DNA from 4 places in the Embleya sp. NPDC020886 genome. Region 2 is predicted to be linked to each of the others. Evidence: riboswitches for the same ligand, from Rfam matches in the RefSeq annotation. Region 2 holds a riboswitch; each other region holds the start of a gene.
The links. A riboswitch is a leader RNA that binds a small molecule or an ion and turns the genes downstream of it on or off. The one in region 2 is predicted to bind cobalamin.

Region 1 (5,219 bases), on a different contig from region 2:
AGCTGTCCTTCGCCGTGTACGGGATGCCGTCCAGCGGGCCGAGGCTCTCGCCACGCGCCCGGCGGGCGTCGGAGGCCGCGGCGTCGGCGTGGGCGTTCGGGTTGGTCACGACGACCGCGTTGAGCGCGGTGGCGGTGCCGGGCCGGTCATAGGCCGCGATCCGCGCGAGATAGGCGTCGAGCAGGTCGACCGCCGTGGTCTGGCCTTTCTCCAGCGCCACCCGCAGGTCGGCGATGCCGGTCTCCACGACGTCGAATCCGCGGGTCATGCGGGGTGCCTCCTGGCTGGTTCGGTTCGGCGGCCTCGGTAAACCGGTACGCGGGGTCGAAGCCGTGCCCCGAACCCGGGCGGGCGAACGGCATCCCACGTCCGTGCCGGATCGATCCGGCACAGGGCGAGCCTAGGTGCTGCCGGATCGATCCGGCAAACCCTGGGCCGGACATCTAGACTCCGTGGTTGTGAACGCCCGCATCGTGACCCTGATCGACGTGGCACGCGCCGCCGGCGTGTCCCGGAGCACCGCCTCGGACGCCCTGCAAGGCTCCGGACGCGTGGCCGAGGCCACCCGCGCCCGGGTCCGCGAGACGGCGGACGCGCTCGGCTACCGCCCCAACAGCGCCGCCCGCCGTCTGCGCCGCGCCGACGCGGGGGCGCTCGGCCTCTACCTCCCCCGGACCGCGACCCGGCTCGACTACTACCTGGACCTCGCCTTCGGAGCCGTCGAGCGCGCCCAGCACGACGGGCTCGACGTCGTCCTGCTCGGCGGGCCCACGGGCAGTTCCGGACGGGTCGCCTCCCGAGTCGACGGTCTCCTCGTCATCGACCCCGACGGCTCCGACCCGGCCGTCCCGAAACTCCTCGACGCGGGCGTCCCGGTCGTCACCGGCGAGCGCTACCTCGGCCCCAGCCGCGCCCCGATCGGTGCCGTGGTGTGCGACAACGCCGCCTCGCTCGCCGCGGTCCTGGACCACCTGCGCGAACGCGGCGCGCGGCGACCGGCGCTGCTCGCCCCGGGGGGCGACTCGGCGTGGGCCCAAACCCTGCGAGTGAGCGCCGACGCGTGGGGAACGCCGCACGGCGTCCCGGTCACCGTACGCACCGTCCCGTTCGCGGCGACCCCCGCACAGGCGGCCGAAGCCGCCAGGGACCTGCTCACCGCGGAACCGGACATCGACGCGGTGGTGTGCGGCCCCGACGGAGCCGCTCCCGGCGTCCTGCACGGCGCCCGCGCCCTCGGTCGAACTCCCGGCGCGGACCTGCTCGTCGCCTCCTGCGTCGACGGCACCGCCACCCGCACCGGCAACCCGCCGATCACCGCCGTGGACTTGCGCCCCGCCGACTATGGGCAGGCCTGCGCCGAACTCCTGTGCGACATTCTGGCCGACCGCACCCCACCCGACACCGTCCGCCTCCACCCATGGAAACTGCGCACCCGGGCCTCGACCCAGGGTGGCCACTGAACCAACCGCGTGCCGCCCGTTCGAGTGCTTCCCGCCCAAGGCCGATGCCGGCAGGCGCCGACTGCGGAACGTGCTGCGTCGCGTCACTCCCCGCACACTACGACTTGCCTTGATATCTCACGTATTGGCGCCAAATCTCGCATTGCGGCGACAGCCCCCGGGCTCGCCCTGGTCATGACGGCCTGGTTGCTCACAGCCCACGGCACCCCGCCACCCCGCCACCCCGCCACCCCGCCACCAACGTCCCCACCACGGCCGCCGATTACGGTGCCCGCCGGCCGGCCTCCCGGTTCGCCGGCGACGGCAGCGGCGGCAAGTTCATCCCGGCCACCGGTAGCTCGACGACGCCCGAACCGCCCAACACGATGCAGTCCGCACTCGCCCTGGCCGCGGCCGGCGTCGAGGAGGCCACCTTCGAGGACACAGTGGACCGGCTCAAGGCTGCGGCGCCCCCGACCCGCTCGCCACCCGGCAGTCCGTATGGGGCGCGGCCGGAACCCCGTTCCCGCTGAACCCCTCCTTCACCACTCCACTCCCCCTCCCCCGTGCGTCCCCTGACCCGGCCCCGGTGCCGGCCGCAGGCGGGGAGCCCCGAGTGTGGGGCTCCCCGTGTGGTGGAAACCGGCCGGCCCAGGCACTTCGGCGCCGCGGCGAAGGGTCACCGCCGCGCCGGGTCCTCCCCACCGGTCGGCGGTCGGAACGAACACGACACCGGATCGCGAACACCGGCCCCACCGATGCGTCGCCGGCCGTTGTCCGCGTCTTCGGCGCGTGGTCGCCCCATCCGGCTCGTGCGGTGGCTCCCCGCGGCGCCCTCGGCCGGCTAAGCTGTCGCACGCAGTCGGTTCGCCCTGCCATCCGGGTAGGCGCGTCGTAAGAGGGAACCCGGTGTGAATCCGGGACTGCCCCGCAGCGGTGAGTGGGAACGACCGCCGTCAAACAGCACTGGACCCGACTCGGGTCCGGGAAGCGACGGCCAGTAGGTGTCCGCCCTTGGCGGATGTGCCCGCGAGTCCGAAGACCTGCCACTGCCCGTGCGCCGCCGATGCGCACGGTGATCTCGGTGACCTCGTGGGCGGGTCGGCGGACAACCGGTGGGACACGTGCGGGAGTACACCGACGTGACCCGTGTGGTTTGCCATTCCCTTCGTGCCTGCGATCCGTCCCGGGATCTTGTCGACAGGCTCGCGAAGGAGAGTTCCGTGACCACCAAGTCCGCAGCCGCGGCGGCCCGTGCCACCGTGTACGGCTATCCCCGCCAGGGCCCGAATCGGGAGCTGAAGAAGGCCATCGAGGGCTACTGGGCCGGCCGCATCGATGCGCAGGCGCTTCGGGACGCCTCGGCCGAACTGCGCCGCGCCAACTGGGAACGCCTCGCCCAGGCGGGCATCCACGAGGTACCCACCGGCGACTTCTCGCTGTACGACCACGTCCTCGACACCAGCGTGGCCGTGGGTGCGATCCCGGCCCGTCACCGCGCCGCCGTCGAAGTCGACGCCTTGGACGGCTACTTCGCGATGGCGCGTGGCACGCAGGACGTGGCGCCGCTCGAGATGACCAAGTGGTTCGACACGAACTACCACTACCTCGTGCCCGAACTCGGGCCGGACACCGTCTTCGAGGCGAACTCCGCCAAACAGGTGGCCGAGTTCGAGGAGGCCGTCGCGCTCGGCCTGACCGCCCGCCCGGTGTTGGTGGGCCCGCTCACCTACCTCCTGCTTGCCAAGCCCGCGCCGGGGGTCGCGGCCGACTTCGAGCCGCTGACCCTGTTGGACCGGCTGTTGCCGGTGTACGCCCGGCTGCTCGCCGACCTGCGTGCCGCCGGCGCCGAGTGGGTGCAGCTCGACGAGCCCGCCCTGGTCCAGGACCGCAGCTTCGCCGAACTGAACGCCGCCAAGCGGGTCTACCGCGATCTCGGCGGCCGCACCGACCGGCCCAAGCTGTTGGTGGCCTCGTACTTCGACCGCCTCGGCGAGGCGCTGCCGATCCTGGCCCGGGCGCCGATCGAGGGCCTGGCGCTGGACTTCACCGGGGCCGCCGCCGCCAACCTCGACGCGCTGGCCGCGGTCGGCGGGCTGCCCGGGAAACGTCTGGTCGCCGGTGTCGTGGACGGCCGCAACGTATGGATCAACGATCTCGGCAAGTCGCTGACCACGCTCGGCATACTGCTGGGCCTGGCCGACCGGGTCGACGTCGCCGCCTCCTGCTCGTTGTTGCACGTGCCGCTGGACGCCGACGCCGAACGCGACGTCGACCCGCAGATCGCCCGCTGGCTCGCCTTCGCCCGGCAGAAGACCGACGAGATCGTCACCCTGACGCGCGGCCTCGGCCGGGGCACCGACACCATCGCGCCCCACCTCGCCGCCAACCGGGCCGACCTGGCCGCCCGCAGGACCTCCGCGCTCACCCACGACCCCGCCGTACGCGCCCGCGCCGCCGCGGTCACCGACACGGACGCGCGCCGCAGCAAGCCCTATCCCGAGCGAGCCGCGGCCCAACGCGCCCACCTGGGCCTGCCGTTGTTGCCCACGACCACCATCGGCTCCTTCCCGCAGACCGCCGAACTGCGCACCGCCCGCGCCGATCTGCGCGCGGGACGCATCGACAGTGCCGGTTACGAGGAACGCATCGAATCCGAGATCCGCGATGTCGTCGCCTTCCAGGAGAAGGCGGGCATCGACGTCCTGGTGCACGGCGAGGCCGAACGCAACGACATGGTCCAGTACTTCGCCGAACAGCTCGCCGGCTACGTGGCCACCCGACACGGTTGGGTCCAGTCGTACGGCACCCGCTACGTGCGCCCGCCGATCCTGGCCGGCGACATCTCCCGCCCGGAAGCGATGACCGTGCGCTGGACCTCGTTCGCCCAGTCGTTGTCCGACCGCCCGGTCAAGGGCATGCTGACCGGACCGGTAACCATGCTCGCGTGGTCGTTCGTTCGCGACGACCAGCCGCTGGGAGAAACCGCCAGGCAGGTCGCGCTCGCGCTTCGAGACGAAGTCGACGACCTGGAGGCGGCCGGGAGTTCGGTCATCCAGGTGGACGAGCCGGCCCTGCGCGAGACGTTGCCGCTGCGGGCCGTGGACCATGCCGCGTACCTGGCCTGGGCCACCGAGGCGTTTCGGCTGAGCACGTCGGGCGTACGCGCGGCGACCCAGATCCACACGCACATGTGCTACGCCGAGTTCGGCGACATCGTGCAGGCCATCGACGATCTCGACGCCGACGTGATCAGCCTGGAGGCGGCCCGCTCCCACATGCAGGTCGCCGGAGAACTGGCCACCCACGGCTACCCGCGCGAGGCCGGACCCGGCGTGTACGACATCCACTCCCCGCGCGTCCCCGGCACGGACGAGGTGGTGGGCCTGCTGCGCAAGGGCCTGGCCGCCATCCCTGCCGAGCGCCTGTGGGTCAACCCGGACTGCGGCCTCAAGACCCGCGGTTGGCCCGAGGTCCGCGCCTCGCTGGAAAACCTGGTCGCGGCGGCCCGGGAGGTGCGCACGACGCTGCCGCCCTCCTGACCGAGGCTCGCCGGGGCGGGACCTCCCGGTCCTGCCCCGACGGCCGTCGGCAATCCGGGCCGAGGCCGCACCCAAGGCGCCGCGAGCGGCGGATCGGTGTTCGGTCTCGGCTCGGCGGACCCTTCGGTCCGGGTGCCGGGACCTCGGCGCGGAATCGAAGGCAGTCGGCCGCCGGGTCGGCCCGTTTTGGAAGGGCCGTTGTCCTTAGGGGCGTTCCGGGTGTTCCTTCCGGGTGTTC
Region 2 (5,219 bases):
GCGAACGCCGCGATCCCGCTCGAGCAGCACGCCCGGCGGGTGGAAGTACCCTCCGGATTCTCGCTCTTCGCCGGTGACGTCGTGCGCCCGCCGCGGGCCTGGCTGGAGCGCATGACGAACGTCGTGCGAGTGACCGAGCCCCCGCGCGGCGGGCACTTCGCGGCGTTCGAGGAGCCCGAGCTGTACGCGGAGGAGCTGCGCGCGTTCTTCCGGCCCTATCGGGCGGCGCTGTCGCGGTAGCCCCGGGCCGGTGTTGCGGTGTCGATGGTGCGCGCCGGGCGGTGTTCAGTGGTGGGCCGTGACGATCGCGCGCTCGCGCGGGCCGGTCCGGGGGTGCAGGTAGCCGATCGTGGCGGCGGTCACGTCCCGGAAGCCGACCAGTTCGGCTTCGTCGGCCAGCGCGAGGGCGGCGAGCCAGGACAGGCCGGGGACCTTCCCGAGGGCCCGGCCGGCCCGGGGCGGATCGTCGGCCACCACCAGGCCGCCGGTGCCGGCCGACGACCAGGCGCGGACCCGTTCCAGGATCGAACGCAGGCCCCGGGTCGGGTGGTTCGGCCGGCAGCCGAGGCCGTCGGCGTAGACGACGATCCGGGCACCGCTCGGCAACGTCCGGTCCAAAACGTCCGCACGCACGACGTCGACGCCTTGGCCGCGGGCCGGGTCGACGGCCTCCGGTGGCACGTCCACGGCGAGCACCCGGTGTCCGGCGCGCGCCAGTTCGGCTTCGACCGGCCCGGTGCCGCGGCCCAGGCTCAGCAGTACCGGGTCGGGGCCTCGGTCCAGTAGGCGGGCCAGCTGGGCGACCATCCAGATCCGGTATTCGGGGTCGTAGGTCGCGGGCGTGCGTAAATCCCCCGCGCGAACGCCGTGTCCACGCTTCGGCCGGCGGCCGGGGCGGCCGCCGGGGGCCGCGCTGCAGCCAACGCGCGGCGATTCGAGGTCGGTCATCGTTTCCTCGTATTCCTGGCAGGCGTCCGGCAGCCGCACGGCGGCCGGACGGGTGGATCAAGTGGGTGGGCCCGGGGGCGGCGGCGGGCGGGGCGCCCGGTGTCGCGTGTGCATCCGTGCCCGGCCGCTCGGCCGCCGACGCGCGCATCGGACGGAGCACGGAAGCACCGGCAGGGCGCACTCCCCCGAAGCGCACGCCCTGCGACCTCGACGTCCCGCGGGGACCGCTGCTCCCCGATCCCCCGCCGGCCGAGGACCTTCGCCGAACCCGACCGGGCCCAACGGCCCTGCTCGACCGCACGGACCGGGAGCAGAGTCGGGGGTGCGGCCGACCCACCGGGTCGGCCCGCACGGAGAGCGCGGTCGAGCCCGGCCGTATTTGCTTCGTGCGCAGCCGAGGTCGGCCCGGCCGCCGCACCCATCGCCCGGGGAAGCGGCCGGACCGGCCCCCGGTCGGGGGCGGGCCAAAGGGTTGGAAATGAGCGAAGACGCCGTGCTGAAACGTCCCCTCGGTCGCCATGAGGCGTTGCGGTTGATGGCCAACGCCCGACTGGGACGCGTCGTGGTGAGCGAGGGCGCGCTGCCGGCCGTGCACCTGGTGGCGTTCGCCGTCGATCGCGAGTGTGTGGTGTTCCGGGCCCCGCTCGACTCCTCGCTCGCGAAGGCCGCGCACGACGCGGTGGTCGCGTTCCAGGCCGACCACGTCGACCGGGCCACCCGCACCGGCTGGACGGGCACCGTGACCGGACACGCCTCCCGGGTCGGCGATCCGCACGTCGTCGCCCACCTGGATCGTCTGCTGCCCGACCTCGACGGCCTCGGCGAGGATCAGGTGTGGATCCGGGTCACCTCGGAACTCGTCACCGGACTCGCCCTCGAACGCCGGCCGTCGGGTCACAGCCGGCACTGGACTTACTAGGACGTCCGACTATATCGTCTTCAACTACAAGGTCCGCGGTGCAGGGAAGTCGGTGTGAATCCGGCATGGTCCCGCCACTGTGACCGGGGAGTGCGCTGCCGCAGCACCAAGCCACTGGCGAAGGCCGGGAAGGCGGGCATCGTGCGTCGATCCGGAAGTCAGGATACCGGCCGCGGGTATATCCGTGTTGTCCACGAGGATGGAGCAAACACGCATGACACCGGTCCGCGCCCTCGCCCCGGATGATCCTGCGAACGTCGAACCCACCAGGTTTTCCTGACCACTTCGACGTCGACCCGCACCGGGCAACCACGCGCACCCGCGCCGACGTTGCGCACCCGGGTCGTGCCCCGACCTCCGGATCGCACCCGACGAGAGACAGGTCGTTCATGGTCCGCGAACTTTCCCATTTCATCGGCGGCAAGCACGTCCCCGGCGCATCCGGCGCGTTCGGCGACGTGTACGACCCCAACACCGGTCGAGTACAGGCACGCGTTCCGCTCGCGGATCGCGCCGACACCCTGGCCGCCATCGCCGACGCCGAGCAGGCCCAACCCGCGTGGGCCGCCTGGAACCCGCAGCGGCGCGCCCGAGTCCTGGCCCGCTTCCTGCAACTGGTCGAACCCGAACGCGAGTCGCTGGCCCGGCTGCTGTCGGCCGAGCACGGCAAGACCATCGCCGACGCCCACGGCGACCTGCAACGCGGCCTGGAGGTCGTGGAGTTCGCCACCGGCATCCCGCACCTGCTCAAGGGCGAGTTCACCGACAACGCGGGCTCCGGCATCGATGTGCACTCGATGCGCCAACCCCTCGGCGTGGTCGCCGGCATCACCCCGTTCAACTTCCCGGCGATGATCCCGCTGTGGAAGATCGCGCCGGCCATCGCCTGCGGCAACGCGTTCGTGCTCAAGCCCTCGGAGCGCGACCCCTCGGTGCCACTGCGCCTGGCCGAACTCTTCGTCGAGGCGGGCCTGCCGCCCGGCGTGCTGAACGTGGTCCACGGCGGCAAGGAGAGCGTCGACACACTCCTGACCGACCCGCGCGTACAGGCCCTGGGCTTCGTCGGCTCGACCGCGATCGCCGAGTACGTCTACACCTCCGCCACCGCGAACGGCAAGCGCGCCCAGTGCTTCGGCGGCGCCAAGAACCACCTGATCGTGATGCCGGACGCGGACCTCGACCAGGTCGTCGAGGCGCTGATCGGTGCCGGCTACGGCTCCGCCGGGGAACGCTGCATGGCCATCTCCGTGGCGGTTCCGGTCGGCGCGGAGACCGCCGACGCGCTGGTGGAAAAGCTCGTCGCCCGGATCGCCACGCTGCGCGTGGGCCCCTCGCACGACCCGGACGCCGACTTCGGCCCGCTGGTCGGCCGGGACGCGCTCGATCGGGTGCACGGCTACCTGGACATCGGCGTCGCCGAGGGCGCCAAGCTGCTCGTGGACGGCCGCGACGTGCGCGTACCCGGCCACGAGGACGGCTACTTCGTCGGCGCGTCGCTGTTCGACCACGTGACGACCTCGATGCGGGTGTACCGCGAGGAGATCTTCGGCCCGGTGTTGTCCGTGGTCCGCGCGGCCTCCTACGAAGACGCGCTGCGGCTGCCGAGCGAGCACGAGTACGGCAACGGCGTGGCCATCTTCACCCGGGACGGCGACACCGCCCGCGACTTCGGCCGCCGGGTGAACACCGGCATGGTCGGCGTCAACGTGCCCATCCCGGTGCCGGTGGCCTATCACACCTTCGGTGGCTGGAAACGATCCGGATTCGGCGACCTCAACCAGCACGGGCCCGACTCGATCCGCTTCTACACCCGGACCAAGACGATCACCTCGCGCTGGCCCTCGACCGCGCGCGAGAGCGCGAACTTCGACATCCCCACGATGGACTGACCCGGTGACCACGCTCACCGACGACCAGCTCGCGATCGTCGAAACCACCCGGGACTTCGCCCGCGAACACCTCGCCCCGAACGCGATCGAATGGGATCGCACCAGCCACTTCCCCGTCGACGTCCTGCGCAAGGGCGCCGACCTCGGCCTCGGCGGCATCACCGTCCGCGAGGACGCGGGCGGTTCGGGGCTCGATCGGCTCGACTCCGCGCTGATCCACGAGGCGCTGGCGGGCGGTTGCCCGACCATCGCCGCCTACTACTCGATCCACAACATGGTCGCCGCGACCATCGACCGGCACGGTACGCCGGAGCAGCGCGCCCGCTGGCTCCCGGGGCTGTGCTCGATGCGCGATCTGGCCGGCTACTGCCTGACCGAGCCGGGAGCCGGCTCCGACGCCGCCGCGCTGCGCACCCGCGCCACCCGCGACGGCGACGACTATCTCCTGCACGGCGTCAAGCAGTTCATCTCCGGCGCCGGCTCCGCCGCGGTGTACCTGGTGATGGCGCGCACCGGCGCCGACGGCGCCGACGGCATCTCCGCGTTCGTCGTGCAGGGCGACGCCGACGGGCTGTCCTTCGGGCCCAACGAACGCAAGATGGGCTGGCACGCCCAGCCCACCCGCCAGGTGATCCTGGACGGCGTGCGGGTGCCCGCAGGCCACCGGCTCGGCGCCGAGGGCGACGGGTTCAAGATCGCGATGGGCGCCCTCGACGGCGGCCGGATCGGCATCGCCGCCTGCTCGTTGGGTGGCGCGCAAGCCGCGCTGGATGCCGCCGTGCGCCATCTCACCGACCGCGAGGCGTTCGGCTCGGCGCTCATCGACGCGCAGGCCCTGCGCTTCCAACTCGCGGACATGGCCACCGAACTGGAGGCCGCCCGCACCCTGGTGTGGCACGCCGCCTCCTCGCTCGACGAGGGCGACCCCAGGGCCTCGCAACTGTGCGCGATGGCCAAGCGGTTCGCCACCGACACCGCCTTCTCGGTGGCCGACCGGGCACTGCAACTGCACGGCGGATACGGCTACCTCGCCGACTACGGCATCGAGAAGATCGTTCGCGATCTGCGGGTGCACCGCATTCTCGAAGGAACCAACGAGATCATGCGCGTGATCGTCGCGCGCGGACTGATCGGAGCGGCCCGATGACCCCGACCACGGACCAGGATCCGGTACTGACCCACCGGCAGGCGGCACTGGGCCGGATCGTGCTGAACCGGCCCAGGGCGCTGAACGCGCTCACCCACGACATGGTGTCGCGGATCGACGCCGCGCTGACCGCGTGGGAACACGACGACGACGTACGGCTGGTGGCGATCACCGGCGCGGGCGAGCGCGGGCTGTGCGCGGGCGGCGACATCCGCGCCATCCACGCCGACGCCGTCTCCGGCGGCACCGCGAGTCTGGACTTCTGGCGCGACGAGTACCGGCTCAACGCCCGCATCGCCCGCTACCCCAAGACCTA
Region 3 (5,219 bases), on a different contig from region 2:
CACCACCACGTCGTGTCCGGCCGCGACCAGATGGGCGGCGACCACGCTGCCCACGTAGCCCGCGCCGCCGGTGACCATGAGCTTCATTCGCCGACCTCCCGCAGTCGTGCCGCCGCGGTCTCCGGCGGTACGTCGCTGATGAACACACCCATCCCGGATTCGCTCCCGGCAAGGTACTTCAGCTTGCCCGGTGCCCGGCGAATCGAGAAAAGCTCCAGGTGGAGCGCGAAGTCGATCCGGCCCGAGCGCACCGGCGCCTGCTGCCAGGCGGCGATGTACGGCGCGGGCTCGCCGTCGAAGAGCCGATCGAAGCGGCCGAGGAGATCCAGGTACATCGGCCCGAACTCGGCGCGCGCGGCCTCCTCCAGCGCGAGCAGGTCCGGCACCCGGCGGTTCGGATACAGGTGCACCTCGTACGGCCACCGCGCGGCGGCGGGCACGAACGCGGTCCAGTGCTCGCCCTCGGCCACGATCCGCGACCCGTCCGCCCGCTCCGCGGCGAGCACGTCCTCGAACAGGTTGCGGCCGGTGCGGTGCCGGTGTGCGGCCGTGCTCGCGACCATGGTGGCCGTGCGCGGCGTGACGAACGGGTAGGCGTAGATCTGCCCGTGCGAGTGCGGCAGCGTGACGCCGATCTCCCGACCGCGGTTCTCGAAGCAGTACACCTGCTCGACGCCGGGCAGCGCGGACAACTCGGCGGTGCGATCGGTCCAGGCGTCCAGCACCAGGCGCGCGCGCTCGGGGGTGAGATCCTTGAAGGACGCGTCGTGTTCGGGGGTGAAGCACACCACCTCGCACCGTCCGCCGGACGGCCGGCGCGGGAACGGGTCGCGGTCCCAGCCGGGTTCGGGCCGGTCGGCCGCGCCGGGCCCGGACACCGACGAGCCGGACATCGACGGGAAGCGGTTCTCGAAGACGACCACCTCGTAGTCGGCCTCGGCGACCTCGGTGGCCCGCTCGGGCGTGGACGGACACAGCGGGCACGCGTCGGCGGCGGGCAGGTGGGTCCGGGTCTGCCGATGCGAGGCGACCACGACCCATTCGTCGAGCAGTCGGTCGTAGCGCATCTCGGACCCGCTCACCACGGGCGCGAGATCTCGCGGGTCGACGGCGGTGCGGACCGCGTCGTCCCGCGTGTCGTAGTAGACGATCTCGCGACCGTCGGCCATGACGGCCTGAGTCTTCTTCATGTCTCCAATTTTGCGAAGCTTTCCAAAACTTGTCAATGAGAAAGCGATGAGAAGACTCTGGGAAAGTCCTGAGACCCCGAGATGCCTGCCAATCCCGTCGAATCGCATCGTCATATCGGCGGCCCCGGCTGCGGTTTGACAAGTTTCGGAAGGTGTCCGCAAGATGCTGCCCATGCCTGACGACGACACCGACGGTCTGCCCGCCGAGGGCCGCCGCGCCCGGATGGCCGCGACGATCGCGGACCGCGGCTTCGCCAAGGTCACCGACCTGGCCGAGGCGTTCGGCATCTCGCGGGTGACGGTCCGGGCCGACCTGGAGGTGTTGGAGCGCCAGGGCCGGCTGCGCCGGGTCCGCGGCGGTGCGATGTTCACCGGCCGCGATCCCCGGGTCGAGCCGTCCTTCGAGGAGGCGCTGACCTCGGCGTCGCCCGCGAAGACGCTGATCGGGCGGGCCGCCGCGGCGCTGGTGTCGCCGTCCGAGAGCGTGGTCCTGGACGTGGGCACCACCACCACGTTCGTGGCCCGCGCCCTGGTGGACCGCGGCGACCTGCGCGACCTCGTGGTGTTCACCAACGGGCTGACCATCGCGCTGGAGCTGGAGCGGGCCATCCCCCGGTTCTCCGTCGTGGTCACCGGCGGCACGCTGCGTCCGTTGCAGCACTCGCTGATCAATCCGCTCGGTGACCACATCCTGGAGCGCATCCACGCGGACACGGTCTTCCTCGGCTGCAACGGCGTGCACCCCACGGGTGGCATCACCAACGTGAACCTGCCCGAGGCCGAGGCCAAGCGGGCGATGTTGCGGGCCGCCGGGCGTCGGGTCGTGGTCGCCGACGGCTCGAAGCTGGGCCGGATCGAACTCGCCGAGGTGTGCCCGCTGGCGGACATCGACCTGCTGATCACCAGCGGCCCGGCCGACCGGGACACGCTCGACGCGCTGCGCGACGCCGGGTTGGAGATCCTGGTCGCCCAGTAGCGGCCGAAGTCGTCGGGCGGCAGCCGAAGTCGCCCGAGCGGCAGCCGAAAAAGCACCCTCGCTCGGCCGCCGCGGCGCCCGTGGTTAGGCTGCCCTTGCGAACGGTTCACCCGGCTTCGACCGATTCCGGGTGTCGCAAGAGGGAATCCGGTGCGAATCCGGAACTGCCCCGCAGCGGTAAGTGGGAACGAAAGTCGCCATCAGCACTGGGCCCGGTGAAACGGGATCCGGGAAGCGGCGACCGGTAGGACGACCCGGTCACACACCCGTGGCCCGCGGAACCCGCCCACGAGTCCGAAGACCTGCCGTCGCCCGCGTTCGCCTCGCGCACGCGGACTTCCGGGACCTCGCGGGCGGGTTCGTCGGACGACGGCGCCGAGCGGTGTCCGCCGCCGCGCTCCCTCCCTCCCGAGTTCCCCCGACGAGGACTCGCAAGGGAGAGCTTCGACGATGCCGACGCCGATACGAACGCGGACACCGATGGGCCGCAGCCGACACTCGTGGGCCGCGGCGGTCGCCGCGCTCGCACTGTTCGCGACCGCGTGCGGCGGGGCGGTGCAGGACAAGAAGGCGAGCGCCCCCGCACCCACCGCGTACAAGCCGTACACCGACACCGACAACTGCGGTGTGAGCACGACCTACGACCGGCCGCCGCAGCGCGCCGCCACGCTCACCTCCAACGCCACCGAGCTGATGCTCGAACTGGGCCTGGCCGACAAGATGGTGGGCACCGCGTACCTCAAGGGCCGCACCATCGGCGACAGATACCGGGAGGCGTACGGGCGCATCCCGGTGCTCGCCGACGCGCAACCCTCGCTGGAGAAACTGCTCGAAGCCACGCCCGACTTCGTCTACTCGGGCTACCCCGACGGCTTCTCCGAGTCGTCCGGCCACACCCGCGCCCGACTCGGCGAACTGAACATCAAGACCCACCTCAATCCCGAGGGCTGCGCCAAGGCACCGGTCACCTTCGAACAGCTCTACGGCGAACTGCGCTCCATCGGCGGCATCTTCGGCGTGTCCGAGCGCGCCGAAGGCTCCGTCGCCGCACTGCGCGGGCGGCTGGACGCGGTCACCGCGCGGCTCGCGGGCGCCGCACCGGTCAAGGTCTTCGTGTACAACTCCGGCGCCGACGCGGCGCAGACCACCGGCGGCAACTCGATGCTCAACGAGATCATCACCCGCGCCGGCGGCCGCAACGTGTTCGCCGACCTGAACGAGCGCTGGACCAAGGTCTCCTGGGAGCAGGTCGCCGAACGCAAACCGGACGTGGTGCTGATCTACGACTACGTGACGCCGTCGGCGGAGGCCAAGATCACCACGCTCAGGGCCACTCCGGTGCTCGCCGACGTACCCGCGCTGCGGGCGAACGCCTTCCCGGTGATCTCGCTGTCCGTCGCCCAGCCGGGGCCGCGCTCGGTGGACGCGGTCGAGGAACTCGCGAAGCAGCTCCACCCCGACCGGTCATGACGATCGATCGGGACCCGACGGCGGCCCGGATCGCGGTGCTCCGTGGGGAGGGCGCGGCGGCGCCGGACCGGGGCCGGCCGGCCGACGTGCCGGGCGGCCGGGTACGGCTGTCGCTGGTGGTCGGCGTGCTGCTCGTGGCGCTGTTCGCGGCGGCGACGGCCGGGTTGCTGGTGGGCTCGGTGCCGGTGCCGTGGTCGGAGACCTGGCGCATCCTCGCGCATCGCATCGGCGGGGACGCGTGGGTGCAACCGTCCTGGAGCCGCGCCCACGACCTGATCATCGCCGACACCCGGCTGCCCAGGGTGCTGCTCGCGGCCGTCGTCGGCGCGACGCTGGCGGTGGTGGGCATGGTGATCCAGGCGATCGTGCGCAACCCGCTGGCCGGGCCGGACGTGCTCGGTGTCTCCTCCGGCGCGGCCACCGGCGCGGTGCTGGTGATGCGCTGGGGCGTGGCCTCGGTCGGCGGCCTGTCGCTCGGCGCGCTCACCCTCAACGCGGCCGCGTTCGCCGGCGGGCTGATCACCCTGCTCGTGGTGTTCTCGGTGGCCCGCTCCGGTGGCCGGGTCACCGCCGTGCGGCTGGTCCTGGCCGGGGTCGCGGTCAGCGCCGTGTTGTCCTCGCTGACCAGCCTGCTCGTCCTGACCTCGCCGGATCCGCAACTCGCCGCCCAGGTGCTGTTCTGGACGCTGGGCGGGTTCGGCTCGGCCCGCTGGACGCTGCTGCTGGTACCGGCCCTGGCGCTCGCGATCGGCCTGGTCGTACTGCTGCTCCAGGCGCGCAACCTCAACCTGCTGCTGGCCGGGGAGGAGAGCGCCGCCGCACTGGGTCTGGACGTCCAGCGGTTCCGGCAGGGGATGTTCCTGCTCGCGGCGGTGCTCACCGGGGTCGTGGTGGCGGTCAGCGGGGTGATCGGCTTCGTCGGCCTGATGTTGCCGCACGTGGTGCGGCTGCTGGTCGGGGCCGATCACCGGCGGGCGTTGCCGGTCGCCGCGCTGCTGGGTGCGGTGTTCGCGATCTGCGCGGATCTGGTGGCGCGTACGGTGCTCGCTCCCCAGGAGTTGCCGGTGGGCATTGTGACCTCGCTGGTCGGCGGGCCGTTCTTCGTCTGGTTGTTGCGCCGGGACGCGCGCCGGGAAGCGGGGGCACGATGAGCGGCCTCGCCGCGCGGTTGGTCCTGGACGAGGTCGGCTTCGCGGTCGGCGGCCGAAAGCTGGTGGACGCGGTGTCGTTGACCGTGGCACCGGGCGAGGTGTTCGGCCTGCTCGGCCCCAACGGCAGCGGCAAGTCGACCCTGCTGCGCAGCGTCTACCGGGTGAACCGACCGACCTCGGGTCGGGTGCTCCTGGACGACGAGGACGTATGGACACATTCGGCGCGCTGGGCCGCCCGGCGGATCGGCACCGTGCTCCAGGACATGCCGACCGACTTCCCACTGACCGTGCGGGACGTGGTCGCGATGGGCCGCTCCGCGCACAAGGGCCTGCTCGACCCCGACGACGCGGGCGACCGGGCGATCGTGACGGCGGCGGTCGAATTGCTCGAACTCGACGGCCTGACCGAGCGGGCGTTCGCGTCGCTCTCCG
Region 4 (5,219 bases), on a different contig from region 2:
CACGAACACCGCCGAGCCGAGCCCGGCCACCGACCGCCAGCGGGCCCGCCGGGTGCGGTGGCCCAGCCGGCCGGCCTGCGCCTGGTTGATCCGCGCGGTCGTGTCGTAGAGCAGGAACAACATCCGGTACATCACCGCCGCGACGTCCACCACGGCGGCCGGGACACCCACCCGGGTCAGTCTGGGCAACACGTCCGACAGCGGCGTGGTGAACGCGAACAGCAACATCGCCAGGCCGGCGGCACCGGAGCGGACCAGCAACTCGGCCGCGCGCCGCGGCCCGTCCTCGGCCCAGCCGACGCCGTCCGCGCCGATGGTCACGAGCAGCGTCAGGGCGCCGGTCGCGGCGAAGCCCAGCGGTGCCCGGGCGGCCCGCCACAGTCGCCGGGCGGGCACCTTCGCGAACCCGAACGCGATCACCAGCACGGTCGCGGCGACCAGCACCGCGCCGGGCCACGGCGGCAGCGCCACCGCGCATCCGAGCAGTCCGAAGGAGAGCACGGCCTTGTCGGCCGGATGGCGGCGGCGCCACGAACTCGCGTGCGCCGCCGCGTCGATCGGCAACACGGAATCAGCGACCCGGGACCGATACCGGTGCCTCGCCGGTGGTGTCCGCCGGCTCGTCGGGCGTATCCGCCGCCTCCGGCGCGAGTCGGCGCCGGGTGCGCTTGACGCCGAACATGTAACCGACCACGCCCGCGCCGAGGGCGGCCTGCAACGCGAACAGACCGGACTCGATCTCGCCGGACGGCGGTTCGTACAGCGGGCTGAACCACGGTTTGTAGTCCGGGTCGTTCTCGGTGATCGCGGTCTCCGCCTGGGAGTCGGCGCCGGTGAACGGCTCGTCCTTGTGGTCGCCCATCCCGAACACCACGGGCAGCGCCGCGAGCAGCACCACGGCCAGCACGATCAGCAGGTTGATCTTCGTCGAGCGCTTCACTTGCTCTTCTCCTCCTCGCGGGCGACCCGCGCGTCCGTGAGCACGCCGAGGCGGATGAGGTCGCCGCGACTGGACTGCCGCAGCAGGCGTACGACCAGCACGGTCAGCAGACCCTCGCTGATCGCCAGCGGGATCTGGGTGAGCGAGAAGATGCCGCCGAACTTGGCCAGGGCACCGGCGAATCCGCTGTCGGGGTCGGGGAAGGCCAGCGCGAGCTGCACGCTGGTGACGCAGTAGGTGCTCAGGTCGGCGACGAACGCGCCCAGGAACACCGCGACATCCAGCGGCATGGTGCCGCCGCGTCGATCGAGCAGCGAGCGGGCCAGCCGATAGGCGCCGTAGCCGGCCCACGGGCCGACGATGGCCATCGAGAACACGTTCGCGCCGAGCGTGGTCAGCCCGCCGTGCGCCAGCAACAGCGCCTGGAAGAGCAGGGTGATCGTGCCCAGCACGGCCACGATCGGTGGTCGAAACAGGATGGCGCCCAGCCCGGTGCCGGTGGGATGCGAGCAACTCCCGGTGACCGAAGGGATCTTCAGCGCGGACAGGACGAACGAGAAGGCGCCCGAAGCGCCCAGCAGCAGGGTGTTCTCGGGGCGGTCGCGCACCTCGCGGGTGAGCGCGCGGGCGCCGTGTACGACGAACGGGGTCGACGCGACGCCCCAGGCGACGGCGTGTTCCCAGGGCAGATAGCCCTCGGCGATATGCATGAGGAAGGGTCCCTCTCCAACACCTCGTGGACGGACGATCGCCGTGGCCGGTCTCCTGGCTGACGGGTCGTACGTTCACGTCTCCGCCTTCCCGGGGCCGCGCAAGCGGTCCCAGTGGCTTCCCCGAGGCGACGACTCAACGTTTCCGCGGGGATGGAGGAGAACTTCCCGATCACAGTGGCGAGGGCCGCGCCGGCATCGAACCGGCTTCCCGAACACCACGGCGAGCCGACACTAGTGGTCGGATGGACATGGCGACAAGGTGGCATTTGCAAACCGTGCGCAAGGCCACAAGAGGGGCGGAGCGGTCGAGCAATAGCCGCATTCCGGCACGCCGTCGAGGTGCGGTGACGGGCCGTTCGCGGGCGCGACGGGGGAGGGCGGCGGGTGGCACCGACCCGCGGCCCGACACCGCGCGGGCCGCTCAGTCCAGGCCGGGTCCGCGACCGCGGACCACCAGGGTGCCCGCCACCCGGTCGCCGACCCGCTGGCGCCGCTCGCTGGTGAGCACCGCGGTCAGCCCGATCGCCCCGAGCGCGAAGGCGTCGACGAGCAACAGCAGCCAACGGGTCCCGAGTTGGCGTCGGCCGGCGCGTCCCCCGGAGACGTCCACGACGCGGATGCCGAACACCTGCATGCCCCAGGTGCGCCCGTCGTGCTCGGCGGGTCGCAGCACCCAGTACCAGAACAGGATCGCGACCGCGACCACGACCACGCCGGCGGTGATCGTCGCGGTCAGCGGACCGCTGCGGATCGAACCGTCGGGGTGCGTGGGCAGCAGGACGAACAGGAACATCGCGGCTCCGGGCAACAGCGCCGACGCCACCACGTCCACCAGGAACTGGCCGAATCGACGCCACAACACCAACGGATCGAGCCGGCTCTCGACCTCGGGCAGCCACACTCGGGCACCCGACCGGGCGGGGCGCGCCGAACGCGCGAAGTGCTGCGGAAGGCTCCGTTCGTACATGCCTTTGTACTTTCCGCAACCGGGCGGGTTGACTCCCGCCGCGACCGGATATCGCCGAGATTGCGCCCGGTCGGCGCACACGGGTGCCGACCGGGCGGCAGCGGGTGATCGAGCGGTCACCGCGAGCGTGGGAACGTCGCGATCCGGTGACCGCGGCGATCAGAGCGTCATCGGCCCCTGAGCCCCGAACAGGTCCGGCTCGGAGCGGCTGATCACGTCGTAGAGCGGCTTGTAGTTGATCCAGGCCACCGTGTCGTTGCCCAGTTGCTCGCGGGTCAGCCGCGCGTTCTCCGGTGAGATCGGCTTGAGCTCGCCGGCCGCCCGGGCGAGCAGTTGCACCTGGCAGGAGCGCTCCATGGTGATGAACCACCACGCCGCGGCGTCGACCGACTGCCCGACCGTGAGCAGGCCGTGATTGCGCAGGATCAGCGCCTTGCGCGGGCCGAGCGTCTTGGCGATCCGGCGCCCCTCCTCGGCGTCGAGCACGACGCCCGCGTAGTCGTCGAACACCTCGTGGTCCTCGTAGAAGGGACACACGTCCTGGGTGATCGGTTCGAGCCGGACGCCGAGCGCGGAGATCGCCCGCCCGTGCACGGAGTGGCTGTGCGCCGCCGCGACCACGTCCGGGCGGGCCGCGTGGATCTGCGAGTGGATCGCGAACGCGGCCTGGTTGACGTGGAATCGGCCCTCGACGACCTGCCCGTCGTGGTTGACCAGGATCAGGTCGTCCACGGTGATGTGCTTGAACGACATCCCGAACGGGTTGACCCAGAAGTGGTCGGTGAACTCCGGGTCGCGCGCCGTGATGTGCCCGGCCACGCCCTCCTCGAAGCCGAATCGGCCGAACAGCCGCAGGGCCGCGGTCAATCGCTCCTTGCGGTGCCGGCGCTCCCGCTCGACGGTGTCGAACGTGGGCGGCAGCGCGAAGGTCAGGTCCGCGGGCGACACCGGTTGCGGCGGGGCCTGGGCCTGCACGTCCTGGGCCTGCTGGGCATCGGTGTCGGACATGTCCATCTCCTCGGACTCGGCGCGCGCGGGACTTCGGCCGACGCTACCGGCGAGTCACATCCGGGGACAGCCCTCGGCGGGCGTTCGTTCGTGCGAAGCCGGGGAGTTTAGCGCCCCGTCGTCGTTCGGGTCGGGTTTCCGGGAATTAAGCGAATATTGCCCGCAGTCCGCTTCGGGCTGCTTCTACGCTGCCGTTCAGCGAGTCCGGGACGTCGAGTTCGAAGCGGTCGAACTCGAATTACCGGATCCGCCCCGCGAAATCCGAGCACGCGCGGCAAAATGCGGGCGCGCGGGCAACTCGGGCGGGCATACGGCAACTCGACCGGCGCACACCAGGGGGAAGGGGCGCGTGACGTGAGCGGTGGCGGCGGGAATTCGACGGAGGTCGTCGGTATCGGCGCCCGGGCGCCCTCGGTGTCCGGCCTCGGGCGCGCCGATCCGGCGGTGTCCCGGGCCGGGACGGACCGGTTCCGGGGCGACTCGGGCCGGCGAGGGTCGCTCGCGCCGGGGTCGCCGGCGCGGAGCCCGATGGCGAGGAGCCGGCCGGAGATGGCACAACCCCCGAGGCGGTCCAGGCCGTCCCGACGCAGATCAGGCGACCCGCCGGTCGGGTCCGACACCGAGCGGGGCGCGGTGACCGAGACGAACGTCAGCGAAGCAGTCGAGGTCGACACCCCTGCGGCGGGCGCCGCCGAACCGATCGATTCGGTCCCGGTCGCCGTGCCGACCCCGGGTGACGCACCGCCCGAGGACGAGCCCGTCGGAGTCCACCGGAAAGCCGCACCGCCGATCGCCCCGGAGGCAATCATGGCCAATATGGAAACGGCCCTCAAGGAAGCAATGACGATCGAGGGCGCCGTGGGAGTGGCCCTGGTCGACTACACCAGCGGAATGGCGCTGGGAATTCTCGGCGGCAGCAAGGAACTCGACCTGAACGTGGCCGCCGCCGGAAACACCGACGTGATGCGCGCCAAGATGCGCACGATGGAGATGTTGCACCTCGGCGATCAGATCGAGGACATCCTGATCACGCTCGGCAAGCAGTATCACCTGATCCGGCCGCTCTCCGGGCGGGCCGGCAAGGGTCTGTTCCTGTATCTCGTGCTGATGAAGGACCGCGCCAATCTCGCGCTGGCCCGACACAGCCTCAAGCGGGTCGAGGAGGAGATCGAGGTCTGAGTTCGGGCCCGGCCGACGTGCCCGGGCCCGCCGTCCGGGCGCGCAGGCCCGTCCTCGATACCCCGGCGCCCTCCGCCACCCCCGTGCGGAGGGCGCCGTCGGGGTGTTCGGCGACACGTGTGGACGCTCTGGTCTCCCCGCACCGTCTCGGATATGACGGTACGTCAGATGTAGCGTCGAGCTCGACGTCGTACATCGCGTACGGATCGCAGCCGGATCCCGTACGGATCGTGTGCCCGAGTACCCGAGTCACCCGAGGAGCCGCATGTTGTCCGGCGAGAAGATCCTGATCACCGGTCCCGCGGGCCAGATCGCCTACCCGCTGACCGAGTACCTGGCCCGGGACAACGAGGTGTGGGGCATCGCCCGCTTCTCGAACCCCGAGGACCGCAAGCGGGTCGACGCGCTGGGG

Region 1: another riboswitch for cobalamin. It lies ahead of metE (5-methyltetrahydropteroyltriglutamate--homocysteine S-methyltransferase); the one in region 2 lies ahead of ACH4U8_RS11105 (CoA-acylating methylmalonate-semialdehyde dehydrogenase).
Region 3: another riboswitch for cobalamin. It lies ahead of ACH4U8_RS16205 (ABC transporter substrate-binding protein); the one in region 2 lies ahead of ACH4U8_RS11105 (CoA-acylating methylmalonate-semialdehyde dehydrogenase).
Region 4: another riboswitch for cobalamin. It lies ahead of ACH4U8_RS16375 (energy-coupling factor ABC transporter permease); the one in region 2 lies ahead of ACH4U8_RS11105 (CoA-acylating methylmalonate-semialdehyde dehydrogenase).

Annotation. Positions count from the first base shown of each region.
Region 1 covers NZ_JBIRRX010000005.1:444,780-449,998, forward strand. The annotation lists gene ACH4U8_RS21075 (amidase) at 1-268, opposite strand, end outside; gene ACH4U8_RS21080 (LacI family DNA-binding transcriptional regulator) at 459-1,460, shown strand; cobalamin riboswitch at 2,322-2,487, shown strand; gene metE (5-methyltetrahydropteroyltriglutamate--homocysteine S-methyltransferase) at 2,663-4,981, shown strand.
Region 2 covers NZ_JBIRRX010000003.1:15,117-20,335, reverse strand. The annotation lists gene ACH4U8_RS11120 (epoxide hydrolase family protein) at 1-240, shown strand, start outside; gene ACH4U8_RS11115 (hypothetical protein) at 286-807, opposite strand; gene ACH4U8_RS11110 (pyridoxamine 5'-phosphate oxidase family protein) at 1,427-1,867, shown strand; cobalamin riboswitch at 1,887-2,057, shown strand; gene ACH4U8_RS11105 (CoA-acylating methylmalonate-semialdehyde dehydrogenase) at 2,257-3,756, shown strand; gene ACH4U8_RS11100 (acyl-CoA dehydrogenase family protein) at 3,761-4,903, shown strand; gene ACH4U8_RS11095 (enoyl-CoA hydratase/isomerase family protein) at 4,900-5,219, shown strand, end outside.
Region 3 covers NZ_JBIRRX010000004.1:254,358-259,576, reverse strand. The annotation lists gene galE (UDP-glucose 4-epimerase GalE) at 1-78, opposite strand, end outside; gene galT (galactose-1-phosphate uridylyltransferase) at 84-1,190, opposite strand; gene ACH4U8_RS16210 (DeoR/GlpR family DNA-binding transcription regulator) at 1,363-2,166, shown strand; cobalamin riboswitch at 2,252-2,491, shown strand; gene ACH4U8_RS16205 (ABC transporter substrate-binding protein) at 2,647-3,636, shown strand; gene ACH4U8_RS16200 (FecCD family ABC transporter permease) at 3,633-4,787, shown strand; gene ACH4U8_RS16195 (ABC transporter ATP-binding protein) at 4,784-5,219, shown strand, end outside.
Region 4 covers NZ_JBIRRX010000004.1:294,798-300,016, forward strand. The annotation lists gene cbiQ (cobalt ECF transporter T component CbiQ) at 1-567, opposite strand, end outside; gene ACH4U8_RS16370 (energy-coupling factor ABC transporter substrate-binding protein) at 572-940, opposite strand; gene ACH4U8_RS16375 (energy-coupling factor ABC transporter permease) at 937-1,650, opposite strand; cobalamin riboswitch at 1,678-1,888, opposite strand; gene ACH4U8_RS16380 (RDD family protein) at 2,075-2,620, opposite strand; gene ACH4U8_RS16385 (class II aldolase/adducin family protein) at 2,780-3,628, opposite strand; gene ACH4U8_RS16390 (hypothetical protein) at 4,436-4,807, shown strand; gene ACH4U8_RS16395 (NAD(P)-dependent oxidoreductase) at 5,073-5,219, shown strand, end outside.